DNA from 3 places in the Clostridium sp. LY3-2 genome. Region 2 is predicted to be linked to each of the others. Evidence: riboswitches for the same ligand, from Rfam matches in the RefSeq annotation. Region 2 holds a riboswitch; each other region holds the start of a gene.

Region 1 (4,281 bases), on a different contig from region 2:
AATAGTTTTATTATTAGAACATAAAGCTGGGGTTTTATCTAAGGTATTAGACTTTATTGCAACTAATAAGTTAAATATTTTAACAATTAATCAAGATATTCCTATAAACATGACAGCTAATGTTACAATAACATTAGACGTATCAAAGATAAAAGGTGATGTTAAAAAATTCTTATTTAAAGTAAATGAATTTGAGGGAGTAGTTAAAGTTAGGGTACTTGCAGTAGAATAAAATTAAATATTAAATATATAATCTTTTAAAGGAAGAAGGAATGGCAAATTGAAAAAAGAGGTATTTCTAAGAAACAGAAAGCATTTATTAGAAGACATATGTGATAATTCTCTTGTAATCTTATTTGCAGGGAATGCACCTAAAAAAACAGCAGATGAGAGTTATAGTTTTACGCCAAACAGAAACTTTTATTATATGACAGGGATAGATGAAGAAGATCATATATTCTTAGCATATAAAAAAGATGATCAAATAATAGAAAAGATGTTTATAAAAGAGATAGATGAAGAAAGAGAGAAATGGCTAGGTAAGACTATAAGAAAAGAAGAATTAGAAGAAAAAAATGGAATTAAAGACGTTTCATATTTAGGAGAGCTTAAAGGTTACTTAAATAAAATTATAGGTGAAAGTGAAGATATAAATATTTATCTTGATTTAGAAAGAGATAGTTTTGATTCACTTCCAAGTATAGCTAGCACCTTCTCAAAAAAATTAAAAAATAAATATCCTAGTGTAGTTATAAAAAATATCTATCAAAAGTTTGCAAGTCTTAGATTAGTTAAATCAGATGAGGAAATTGATGAAATGAGAAAAGCTATAGCTATAACTATAGAGGGTGTTAAGTCACTTATGACTAATATAAAACCTAACTTAAAAGAATATGAAATGGAAGCTTATTTTGAGTTTGAATGTAGAAGAAGAGGCGTTTTTGACTATGCTTTTAAAACTATAGCAGCAGCTGGAAAAAATGCAACAGTTCTTCACTACGTAGATAATGATGATACATTAAAAGATGGGGACTTAATGTTATTTGATTTAGGAGCTCAATTTAATTACTATAATGCTGATATATCAAGAACTTTCCCTATAAACGGCAAATTTTCAAAAAGACAAAAGGAAGTTTATGAAGCAGTTTTAAGAGTAAATGAAAAAGTTATAAAAGAGCTAAAACCAGAAGTTAGCTTTTTAGAGATAAATAGTTTAGCTAGAGACTGGATTGCAGAAGAATGTATAAAACTTGGATTAATAAAAGATAAATCAGAAGTTTCTAAATACTATTTCCACAGTATAGGTCACAGCTTAGGGTTAGATACTCACGATATAGAAAATCCAGGTAGAAATACAATTCTTAAACCAGGTATGGTCTATACAGTAGAACCAGGAATCTACATACCAGAAGAAGGTATAGGAGTTAGGATAGAAGATGACGTGTTAATCACATCTGGTGGGAATGAAGTTCTTACTAAAGATATGATTAAAAGCGTAAATGAAATTGAAGATTTTATGAAAAAAAGACAAAACTAGTTATTTTAAATGATAAAGTGTTAAAAAACCGTTGCAAAAAATAACAAAGTACTATACAATTAACTTAATTAATAAGTGAATAATTTGAAGAGATAGAGGCGCGGCCTTTAAGAGTAGTCTTATGGAGTTTAAGCAAACTTTGAAGTAAGATAAAAGGAAATGCCGCCGAAGGAAGTTAGATAAGCTTTAATCTACTATCCTGGGTTTATGCATAATATGCATAAGACTGTCACAGATTAAATTTGTGTTGAGCTATCATTCAATGGATTCTACGGAAACTGTAGAACCTTGAGTGCTATCTCAAGGTTCTTTTTAATATATAAAAATATTAGAGCCTTACAAATATTCACAAAATAAAAAGAGGGGGCTTTAAATATGAGAAAAAGCAGAAATTATTTATTATTTTTATTAACTTTCGTTCTTGTAATAGGAACAGGGGTGACGGTGTTTGCAGCTGAGGTAGACCCTGGCACTTTAAATTCAGAGAACTATGGAATTTTAACTATAATTCCACCGCTAGTAGCTATAATACTAGCATTTATAACTAAAAATGTAGTCATATCGTTATTTGTAGGAACGATAGCTGGGTGCTTTATGCTACAGCTTGTAGATAATGCATTTTTACCATCTATTTTAGGATCATTTTTAGATTTTATTCAAAGAGTTTTAAACTCACTTGCAGACCCTTGGAATGCAGGAATAATAATTCAAGTTTTAGCAATTGGAGGAGTTATAAATCTAGTAGCTAAAATGGGAGGGGCAAGAGCTATAGCAGAAGCCCTTGCAAAGAGAGCAAAAACACCTAGAAGTGCACAAATAGTAACTTGGTTTTTAGGAGTTTTAGTATTTTTTGATGATTATGCAAATTCACTTATAGTTGGACCTATAATGAAACCTGTAGCAGATAAACTTAGAATTTCTAGAGAAAGACTTGCATTTATAATAGATGCAACAGCAGCACCTATAGCAGGGCTTGCTATAATTTCAACTTGGATAGGATTAGAAGTAGGACTTATAAACGATTCATTTACTCAAATAGGTATGAATGTAGATGCTTTTGGAGTATTTTTACAAACTATACCTTATAGATTTTATAATATTTTAATTTTAGCATTTGTAGTTATTACATCACTTATGCTTAGAGATTTTGGACCTATGAGAAAAGCTGAAATAAGAGCAAGAAAAGGAATAAAAGAACCAAAAGCAGAACTAGAAAATCTTACAACAGAAGATGAAATGCAAGTTAAAGAAGGTGTTAAATTAAGTGTTTGGAATGCAATAATACCGATAGGAACTCTAATAGTAAGTGCCCTTGCAAGCTTTTACTATAGCGGGTACACAGCTATTATGGGAGGAGAAGATAAGGCACTTATAGAACTTATTTCAAATTCACCATTTTCATTTAATTCAATTCAACAAGCCTTTAGTGCAGCAGATGCTTCAACAGCACTTTTCCAATCAGCAGTTCTTGCATCTATAGTTGCAATAGTTATGGCTGTAGCTAAAAAGATTTTTACAGTTTCAGAAGCGGTTGACGTTTGGGTTGATGGAATGAAAGGACTTATTATAACTGGTGTAATCTTATTACTTGCTTGGTCTTTAAGTTCAGTAATAAAAGATTTAGGAACAGCTAAATACTTAGTAACACTTTTATCAGATTCTATACCGATGTTCTTACTTCCAAGTATTATTTTTATACTAGGTGCAGTTATATCATTTGCAACAGGAACAGCATACGGAACTATGGGAATACTTATGCCACTTGCAATTCCTTTAGCTAATTCAATATCACCTGATATGGGATATATAGTAATGAGTACAAGCGCGGTATTAACAGGTGCGATTTTCGGAGATCACTGTTCACCTATTTCAGATACAACTATACTTTCTTCTATGGGATCTGGATGTGATCACATAGAACACGTTAAAACTCAAATGTGGTATGCACTTTTTGTAGCTGGATTTACAATACTATTTGGGTATATACCAGTTGGGTTAAATATACCAGTATATATAGTATTACCAGTAGCAATACTAGTAATGACTGTAGCAGTAAGATTTATTGGAAAGCCTGTAGATAATACTTAATAATTAGCTTAAAAAGAGAGTGCTATAACAGCACTCTCTTTTAATATCTTTAAAATACATAAACCTTTTTGTATCAAAAAACATCACATATAAATATATTATTATAGAGAAATATTATATAAAGGAGAAAATGATGTTTTTTACAAGTGGGGGCATATTTGGAGAAGTTTTTTCAGTAACGTTTGTTAATGATATTTTTCAAACTATAGATAGATTAGAAAGTTATAATGACGTGCCGATGATAGAATTAGATGATATAAAATTATTTATGAATGAGTATGATGATAAGTTTGTTATCGAGGGGTTATTCCCAGGGGTAGATAAAAGGGATTTAATAATTGATTATAAAGATGATTATATAGACGTTAAAGTAAAACTTGATAACTATATAAATTCTTTTGCAGATAATAGATTTAGAAGGACTTTTTACGTTCCAGATGTAGATATATCAAGACTTAATATATCTTATAAGAATGATGTTTTACATTTTGAATTACCTAAGTTATTACTTAAAAAATCAGAAGATGTTGAAATAATTGATATATATGATTATGAAAATGAATAATATATGGGAACTACACAAAATATAAGTGTGGTTCTTTTTCTTTTCACAGATATTTGTATTTTAAGTTAATATATGCAAAAATAATTATAAG
Region 2 (4,281 bases):
TTTCTTCATCCTTAGCTATTATACAAAGACTGATTTTACCCATATCTTCCCCTCCTTAACATAAGTATATTGATGTAATTATATATTTATGCTAAAAGAGAATAATTAAAATAAAGGTATTAATTTTTATAACTTTGTATTTACTTTTAAAGGTTTTAATACTTTGAAAATATATCTTCTATAAATATTTAAGACGCAAAAAAACTACCTAAAATGAATCTTCCTTAAAACCCTTAAGTGATTAATTCAAAATTAGGTAGCTAATCTTTTAAATAATATCTGTATTTTGTGTATCTAATTTATTCTTGTGGTAGTTAAATATATAAAAAGGTACGCCGATTAACATAAGGATGAATCCCCACATTACTGTTTCTGCACCAGATCCATAAATAGTCCAAACAGAATAAATAAATGCTAATAAAGGAATAAATGCTCTCTTTACGAATATTCCAAAGTTAAACTTCTCACCTTTTTTAAACATTAGCATTATTTCAGCACAAGAAGTTAATAAATATATTGGTAAGAATGATAGCGTAGCAAGTAATGTTATAAAAGTAAATGCTGATACCATACTCTTTTGGAAATTCATAACTAATAATATATTAACTAAAACTGACCCTGCAATTAATGCATTAGCTGGTGTTTTATGAACTGGGTGAAGCTTTCCAAAGAATTTTGGGAATACTCCATCTTCTCCTGCTGCAAAAGCAACACGAGCTGTAGATAAAAGCCAACCTATTGTTGTACCTAATATACAAATTACAACTGCAATTGTTATTGGTCTACCGATTGATGAACCTAAAATATTTGTTAATATATCAGTAAGCGGTGCTTGACTTTGTGCAAGTTCAGCATTTGGCATAGCGCCCATACTTGCAACACTTATTAATATATAAACACAAGCTGCAATTATCATTCCGTAAATAGTACTCTTTTTAACGTTTTTCTCTGGATTTTTAATTTCACCTGCTGTAACACTTGCACTTTCTAGACCTACGAAAGCCCATAAAGTTGAAGTTGCTGCAAGAGGAATAGTATTTAATCCTTTTCCTGTTGGTATCATAGGTGTTATATTAGCTACATTAAAATGTAATAAAGCTACTACTACAAATATAGCAAAGAATGCAATTTTAAATACTGTTGCTATAGTTTGAAGTTTACCAGCTTGTTTAACACCAACAATATTGATTATTGTGAAAATCCAAAGCATAGCACTTGAAAAGATAATTGAATATAGTGGATTTGATAAAGCTGGTATAATAGCTGCACTATAACTTGTAAGAGCTACTAAAATAGCTGCATTTCCAATCCATGAACCGTTCCAGTATAACCATGCACATAAAAACCCTGCAAATTCTCCAAAGGCGTGTTTAGTATATTGGTAAGGACCTCCAGTAACTGTAAACTTTGATCCTAAGTTCGCAAAGGATAACGCTATAAGGATTGAACCTAATGATGTTATAACCCAAGCAATAATTGTTGCCATTGGCCCTGATAATTGCGCTAAGGTCGCTGGAAGCATAAATACTCCAGAACCTATCATGTTACCACAAACAAGCATGGTAGCCATAAACAGGCCAATCTCTTTTTTTAAATTTCTTTCTTCCATTTTTTCCTCCTAAGATGTCTAGGGTAAAAAAATAACCCAAAGGCTAGTCTTTGAGCTTGAATTACAAACAACAAAGATAGCACTCCACAAATTTTTTTGTGACAGTCTTGCATATATTTTATACAAAACCAGCGTATATTTTTAAAGCTTTATATATACACTTCGGCAACAATGCCTTTCATATTAATTCACTGCTGCTTTACTCCTTAATACTACTTTTCATTATTGCGACCTCTATCTTACCCAATATTTAATTCTACTACGTAATTGTAACAAATCTCAGAAAAATGTCAAATAGTATTATTATTTGTCTATAAAATTGTTTTTTAATAAATTATCTATTTATCAATTATCCATATAATAATTTTATATTTTGAAATTGTTTACAGTTTATTTATAATATACTTTTAATTATCTAGTCTTTTATCTATTATACATTTTTTAGTATAGCTTTTAATTTTTTACTTAATACTTTTTTTCTATATAAAATTTTATGATACGGAATATTTTTATTATCTGAAAAATTCTTAAGGCTACCTCTAGATTCATCTTTAATTAAATGCTTGCAAAGTTCTTTTTCTTCTATATCTAACTTTTCTATAGAGTCTAATAGCCTCTGAACTTCCATATTTTCCATATAAATCTTTTCAATAGTTTTCTCATCTTCTAATAAGTCTATTATTTCTAAGCCTTCTTCATTTGTTACATTTAAACTAGTAGTCTTTTTGTTTTCGTCGTTTTCCCTTCTACAAAGGTAGGCGAAATTATTATTTAAAGCAAACTTTAAATATGCTCCAAAAGAACTACTTTTTTCTTCATCAAATTCTTTTATAGCTTTTAATATAGTTAGTACCCCATATTGATATAAATCTTCAAACTCATACCCTACTATATACTTATACTTATTTAAATTTTTATATAAAAGTGGCTTATATTTATTAATAATAATATTTTTTGAAATTTCATCATTATTTTTAGCTTTTAAGATTAATTCCATACCTTTTTATTCCCCCTTAACTAATCTCTACATATATTATATATGTAAAACTTAGCTAAAAGTAGAAAAAATACGAACAAATGTTCGCATTTTTTATTCTTCTTTTAGGAACTCATAGAATTTTTTTAAAGTTTCTCGCTTTTCATCGCTTAATTCAGTTATATCTAAATATACTTTTTCATCTTCTTTCTTCAAATCACTATATCGATTTTTCTTAAGACCGATTATGTAAGTTGATATAGTTGAGGTTAACATAGATAAAAATCCTATTCCAGATAACATTAACATTACAGCAATAAGCTTTCCTTCTGCAGTACTTGGACTTACATCTCCATATCCTACAGTAGTTAATGTAACTAAACTTAACCAAAGAGCATCACTATAGCACTCTATGTTTCCTTTACCCTTTTCAAAGAAGTATATAGTAAAAGAACCTAAAGCTGTTATAAACCCAGTAAAAATTATTAATTGAAGAAATCCTGTAGAAAATAAAAATACTTTCATATTATCTAAAATCCTAAGTATATAAGTTACTACTCTAAGAAGTTTAAATATGCTTCCAAAGCTTCCACTAATAAAAAATTGAAAAGGAATTAACGCTATATAATCTATTTTATTTTTTCTTATAAATTTTAAAGGTTCTTTAACCAAAAAACATTTAATAATTCCATCTATTAAAAAAATCACATAGATTATGTTATCAGCCCTTTCTAAAAACATTGATTGCTCACTTGATACACCTTTATTAAAATTTAAAACCACGACTAAAACCGCTATAACTGATAAAAAACCTATGAAAATATCATATATTATTTCTATATTCTTGTTTTTTATAAACTCTTGCATTTAATTCACCCTTTATCCCCCTAATTAATTTATTAATAAGTCACATTTATATTTTAATACATATAATATAATGATTAAACCATTAGACCTCTTAAAATTAATATATCTCTTAAAATAAAAAACACCGTAAGCTATTAACTCTAGCTTACGGTGTTTTTATAAAATTTATGCAGTAACTTCTCTGTCATTAATATCTACTGATATTGAACTTTTCTTTGAAACTTCTTCTTCTACTTTTACAATTTCTGATTCCTCTTCTTTTTCTGATTCTTCCTTTAAAATTATATTAAGTAAAAGTGCAGTTATTGTTCCTGTTGTTATTCCTGATGAAAATACCATCTTTAAACCTTCAGGTAGTCCACTTATAAGTTCTGGTCTAAATGTTACTCCAAGTCCAAGCCCTAAAGAAGTTGCAATAATTAATAAATTTCTGTTATTTATATTTACCTTACTTAAAGTTTTAATTCCAGCTGCTGCAATAGTTCCAAACATAACTATTCCAACTCCACCTAGTACAGGTTGAGGCATTATGTTTATAAAAGCTGCAAACTTAGGTGAAAATCCTAAAAGGATAAGTAATATACCTGCCATAGTAGCAACTGATCTACTTGCATTTCTAGTTAAAGGAATTAATCCTACGTTTTGGCTAAATGTTGTGTTTGGAAAAGATCCAACTAGACCTGCTGCCATACTTCCAACACCATCTGCTAAAACTCCTCTTGATAATCTATCTTTACTTGAATCAACCTTTGATACTTCGCAAATTGTAGATAAACATCCAACAGTTTCTACTGTAGTTACAAAATATGCTGGAATAAATGCTAAAGCG
Region 3 (4,281 bases), on a different contig from region 2:
TTACAGTTACGTTTTTGCAATCATAATGATAACAATAAGACATTAATTCGTTGATTATTTTTAGATTTCTTTCGATTTTAAACTTCATCTTTTTTCACGTCCTTTTTAAATGTTGTAATTAAAGGTATAAGTATCATTGCGACTAAGCCTCCTGCTAAACCATTATTATAAAGGTTTAAACCTCCGTGTAAGTAGCCAACGTTCATAACTAAAAATACGTGAAGTATTCCAGAAAGTATACCTATTTTGTATCCGAACTTACCAGATATAGGAGCAAGGCAAGTACTAAAAAGTATTGCAAGAGAAAGGCTAGGACTATAAACTGGTTCTGGATAAATAATAGCTGCAAGAGTTGCACCTAGCATTACTGGGATTATATTTTTTAAGTGTTTACCAAAAGCCCCAAAGCCCATGATTGTCATAATTCCAGCTATAATAGGTCCGTTTATATCAGCGCCTAAAACTAAAATATATAGGGTTGAAAAAATTCCAACTAGCCCCATATTTATATAAGCTGTTCCTCCGTAAAGAATATAAAAGTCAGAAACTAATCTTCCAGGATGTTTAACTAAAGATTTTAAGTTATTTATGTTATTATTTCCAATATAAAACCCGATTATTATTAAATAAATACATATAATAATTAATAGAATAGATAAAATAAGTGAATTATCTCTATCCCAAATTAATCTAGCTTCAAAATTTATTCCAAAAGATCTAAAAGCAGACATAACAAGTGTTGCTAAAAGCCCACTTGCAAAACCTATATTATAAAGGTTAAAGCCACCGTGTGCTGAAATACAATGGGTAGCAATAGGCGATAAAATAAACCCTATAAATATCCCAAGAACCGAACCACAAGCTAAACTTACAAAAATATTATCAGAAACAAATGAAAGTTGACTTGAAGTTGGAGCTAGTGTAGTCGATAACATCATAACTAAGGAATAGTTAAGTAAGGGTTGCTTTTGATATCTTGCAAAAAGTGCAACACCTATCATTATCGGCCAAATATTCAAAAGATTTTTACCAAAAAACGAAAATCCTGTCATAAGCCAAAGAGCTATGATTGTAGAACCGTTTGCTTTGATTTTAAGTTTTATAAGGATAAATGTGCAGATTAAACTAGTTAAAGCTGCGTTTACAAGAGTCGCCCCTACACCACCAATTTCGATATAATCTGTTATAAGTATATCTGGTGTAAGTATTATATTTTTTAGACCGTTTAGAATCTCATACGGACTATCTAAAAAAAATGCGACAATAATCATAAAAAGGTATATAATGGTAAATACGAGATAAGGATTAGAAAACTTACTCCTTAAATTCAATAATAAGCACCTCCAAAAAAAATAGCTTTAATAATATTATATTAAAGGAATGGAGTATTTGCTAGAAAAAATGTGGATTTAGGAGAAAAAAATATTTTCAAAGAGATAATTAGGGTATATAATAAAGTTTAAGCCAATTTGAAAGAAAAGGAGTGTATTTGGATGAAAAGGGAAAAGTTTGTACCGGAGTTTAATGGCGTTTTAAGAAGCCATATGGTTAGACTTCCAAAAGTAATTAGAGACTGTAGTGGGATTAGCATATTTGGTAGAAGGATTAAATCGATATTGTTCTCCACGGATGTAGCAATGATTAAAAATACTGATGCTGATGCTGTAATTGCAGTCTATCCATTTACACCACAACCAAAGATAACAGAAGCTATTATGATAGCTGCAGATATACCTGTGTTTTGTGGCGTAGGTGGCGGACTTACAAGTGGTATAAGGGTAATAAACTTAGCTTTAGATGCAGAATTTAAAGGGGCTATTGGAGTTGTTGTAAACCAACCAACACCAAATGATATAGTTAAAAAGATAGCTGAAACTATAGACGTGCCTTTAATTGTTACAGTAGTATCAGAAGAAGAAGATATAGAAGCTAGAATAAATTCTGGTGCATCTATATTAAATGTATCAGGAGGAGCAAACACAGTAAATATAGTTAAAAAAATTAGAAGTATTGCTCCATTTTTCCCAATTATTGCAACAGGGGGACCGACTGACGAGACTATAAAAGAAACTATTGAAGCTGGTGCAAATGCAATAACATATACACCTAGACATTCAAGTGAAATTATGAGTGATAGGATGGATATTTATAGAGAAAGAGAAGAGGGAAATTAAATAAAATAAAAAAAAGTATTGAATTAATTTTTAAATATGGTATCATAATGAATAAAAGTTGAATAAAATGGTAAAAGAAGACAAACCTAGGGTAGAGGTGCTAGAGTTAAGAGTAACTGCTAAGAGCTGGCAAGCGTTTATTAGTAGTGAAAGGAGCAATAGCCGAAGCTTTAAAATTTTTGCAAGATTTTATTGCTGGGTATGTGCATAATATGTACATAACTGTCACATAACGTGGAGTGCTACAGAGGAGAGCTAGTAAAATGCTTTTATAAAAATATTTAAGTTGCATATATCAATAAGCAAAGTATATTTATAAATGGATTTCTAGAACCTTTATTACACGATATTACCCGTCACAGTTTTTTAAACTGTGACGTTTTGTTTTAATTTAGTAGAGTGGAGGAAAAATCTATGAAATTATTTGGTAGTATGCAAACAGAGGAAAATCAATTATTAATTGGGGGCGTAAAAGCAACGGAACTTACAAGGGAGTTTAAAACTCCTTTATATGTTATGGATGAGGGACTAATTAGAGAAAACTGCAAAGAGTTTTTTAATAGTTTTAAATGTGAGGAAAATGGAAACAGGGTAACTTACGCTGGGAAAGCCTTTATAACAGGCTGGATGTGTAAGATTATAAAAGAGGAGGGTCTTTATTTAGATGTAGTTTCAGGTGGGGAACTGTATACTGCATATAGATCTGAATTTCCATTAGAAAAAGTGTTATTTCACGGTAACAACAAAACATTAGAAGAAATTGAACTTGGAATAAAACTAGGGGTAGGAGTATTTGTTGTTGATAACATGTACGAAATAGAAAACCTAGATAAAATAGCTAAAAAATACGACAAAATTCAAAAAGTGTACATGAGAATAACTCCAGGAGTTGAAGCTCACACTCACGAATATATAAAAACAGGGCAGATAGATTCAAAATTTGGATTTACTCCTTTAGATAATAATATTATAAATTCAGTTAAAGAAGTTTTAAGTTATGAAAACATAGAACTTTCAGGTCTTCATTGTCATATAGGGTCTCAGATATTTGAATTAGAGCCTTTTGAAGATGCTGCAGAAATTATGCTAAATTTTATTAACGATATAAAAGAAGAAACAGGGCATACAATCAAAGACCTAGATTTAGGTGGAGGGTTTGGAATTTACTATGTAGAAGGAGACACTCCAAAAAAAATAAAAGAATATTGCAACGCTATATTGGAAAAAACTAGAAAAGTATGTCATAATCTAAATATGGAAATTCCAAATCTTGTTATAGAACCTGGTAGATCTATAGTAGGGAACGCAGGAACAACTCTTTATACTGCAGGGTCTATAAAAGATATAAAAGATGTAAGAAAATATGTATCTGTAGATGGTGGAATGACAGATAATATAAGAACTGCACTTTATGATGCAGAATATGAATGCATAGTATCTAATAATGTTTTAGATGATATCACAGAAGAAGTGACTATATGCGGAAAATGCTGTGAGTCAGGTGATATTCTAATAAAGGATATAAGATTACCTAAAATTAATAGTGGAGATATAATAGCTATACCTACAACTGGCGCTTATTGTTTTTCTATGGCAAGCAATTACAACAAAATTCCAAAAGGTGCTGTAGTTTCTGTTATGGATGGAGAGGCTAAATTAGTTTGTAAAAGGGAGAGCTATGAAGACATCATTAAAAATGAAGTAATCTAATTTATAGATTTTTGAAAGGGTTATTTATGAATGGGGTTAAGAAGGTATTTTTAGAGTGGTTTTTTCCTGTAGCATTAGCTATAACTATTGCTATACTTATAAACAAATTTTTAGTGTTTAATATTGAAGTTCCTACAGGTTCTATGAAACCTACTATAGAACCTGGGGATAAGTTTGTAGCTAGTAGAATTTATAATTTTGAAAATATAAAAAGGGGAGATATCTTAATTTTTGATTCAAACTTTGAAAATTCAGTTTATATTAAAAGGGTTATAGGGTTACCTAAAGAAACAGTAGATATTAAATCAGGAAAAGTTTTTGTAGATGGAAAAGAAATTGAAGAGGATTATGTTAAGTTTCCAAAAGAAACAAACGAACATTTTGAAGTTCCAGAAGG

What was found. Region 2 has a riboswitch for lysine ahead of M4I33_RS00275 (APC family permease). Riboswitches for the same ligand answer to the same signal wherever they lie in the genome.
Region 1: another riboswitch for lysine. It lies ahead of M4I33_RS08885 (Na+/H+ antiporter NhaC family protein); the one in region 2 lies ahead of M4I33_RS00275 (APC family permease).
Region 3: another riboswitch for lysine. It lies ahead of lysA (diaminopimelate decarboxylase); the one in region 2 lies ahead of M4I33_RS00275 (APC family permease).

Annotation. Positions count from the first base shown of each region.
Region 1 covers NZ_JAMDLQ010000025.1:116,670-120,950, forward strand. Annotated here, with positions in the region: gene M4I33_RS08875 (ACT domain-containing protein) at 1-232, shown strand, start outside; gene M4I33_RS08880 (aminopeptidase P family protein) at 281-1,537, shown strand; lysine riboswitch at 1,623-1,800, shown strand; gene M4I33_RS08885 (Na+/H+ antiporter NhaC family protein) at 1,913-3,625, shown strand; gene M4I33_RS08890 (Hsp20 family protein) at 3,759-4,190, shown strand.
Region 2 covers NZ_JAMDLQ010000005.1:1,224-5,504, forward strand. Annotated here, with positions in the region: gene M4I33_RS00270 (glycosyltransferase family 2 protein) at 1-43, opposite strand, end outside; gene M4I33_RS00275 (APC family permease) at 269-1,609, opposite strand; lysine riboswitch at 1,679-1,854, opposite strand; gene M4I33_RS00280 (sigma-70 family RNA polymerase sigma factor) at 2,040-2,606, opposite strand; gene M4I33_RS00285 (potassium channel family protein) at 2,700-3,452, opposite strand; gene M4I33_RS00290 (uracil-xanthine permease family protein) at 3,618-4,281, opposite strand, start outside.
Region 3 covers NZ_JAMDLQ010000010.1:134,031-138,311, reverse strand. Annotated here, with positions in the region: gene M4I33_RS02700 (hypothetical protein) at 1-88, opposite strand, end outside; gene M4I33_RS02695 (DUF1576 domain-containing protein) at 78-1,331, opposite strand; gene M4I33_RS02690 (hydrolase) at 1,494-2,174, shown strand; lysine riboswitch at 2,259-2,427, shown strand; gene lysA (diaminopimelate decarboxylase) at 2,589-3,884, shown strand; gene lepB (signal peptidase I) at 3,911-4,281, shown strand, end outside.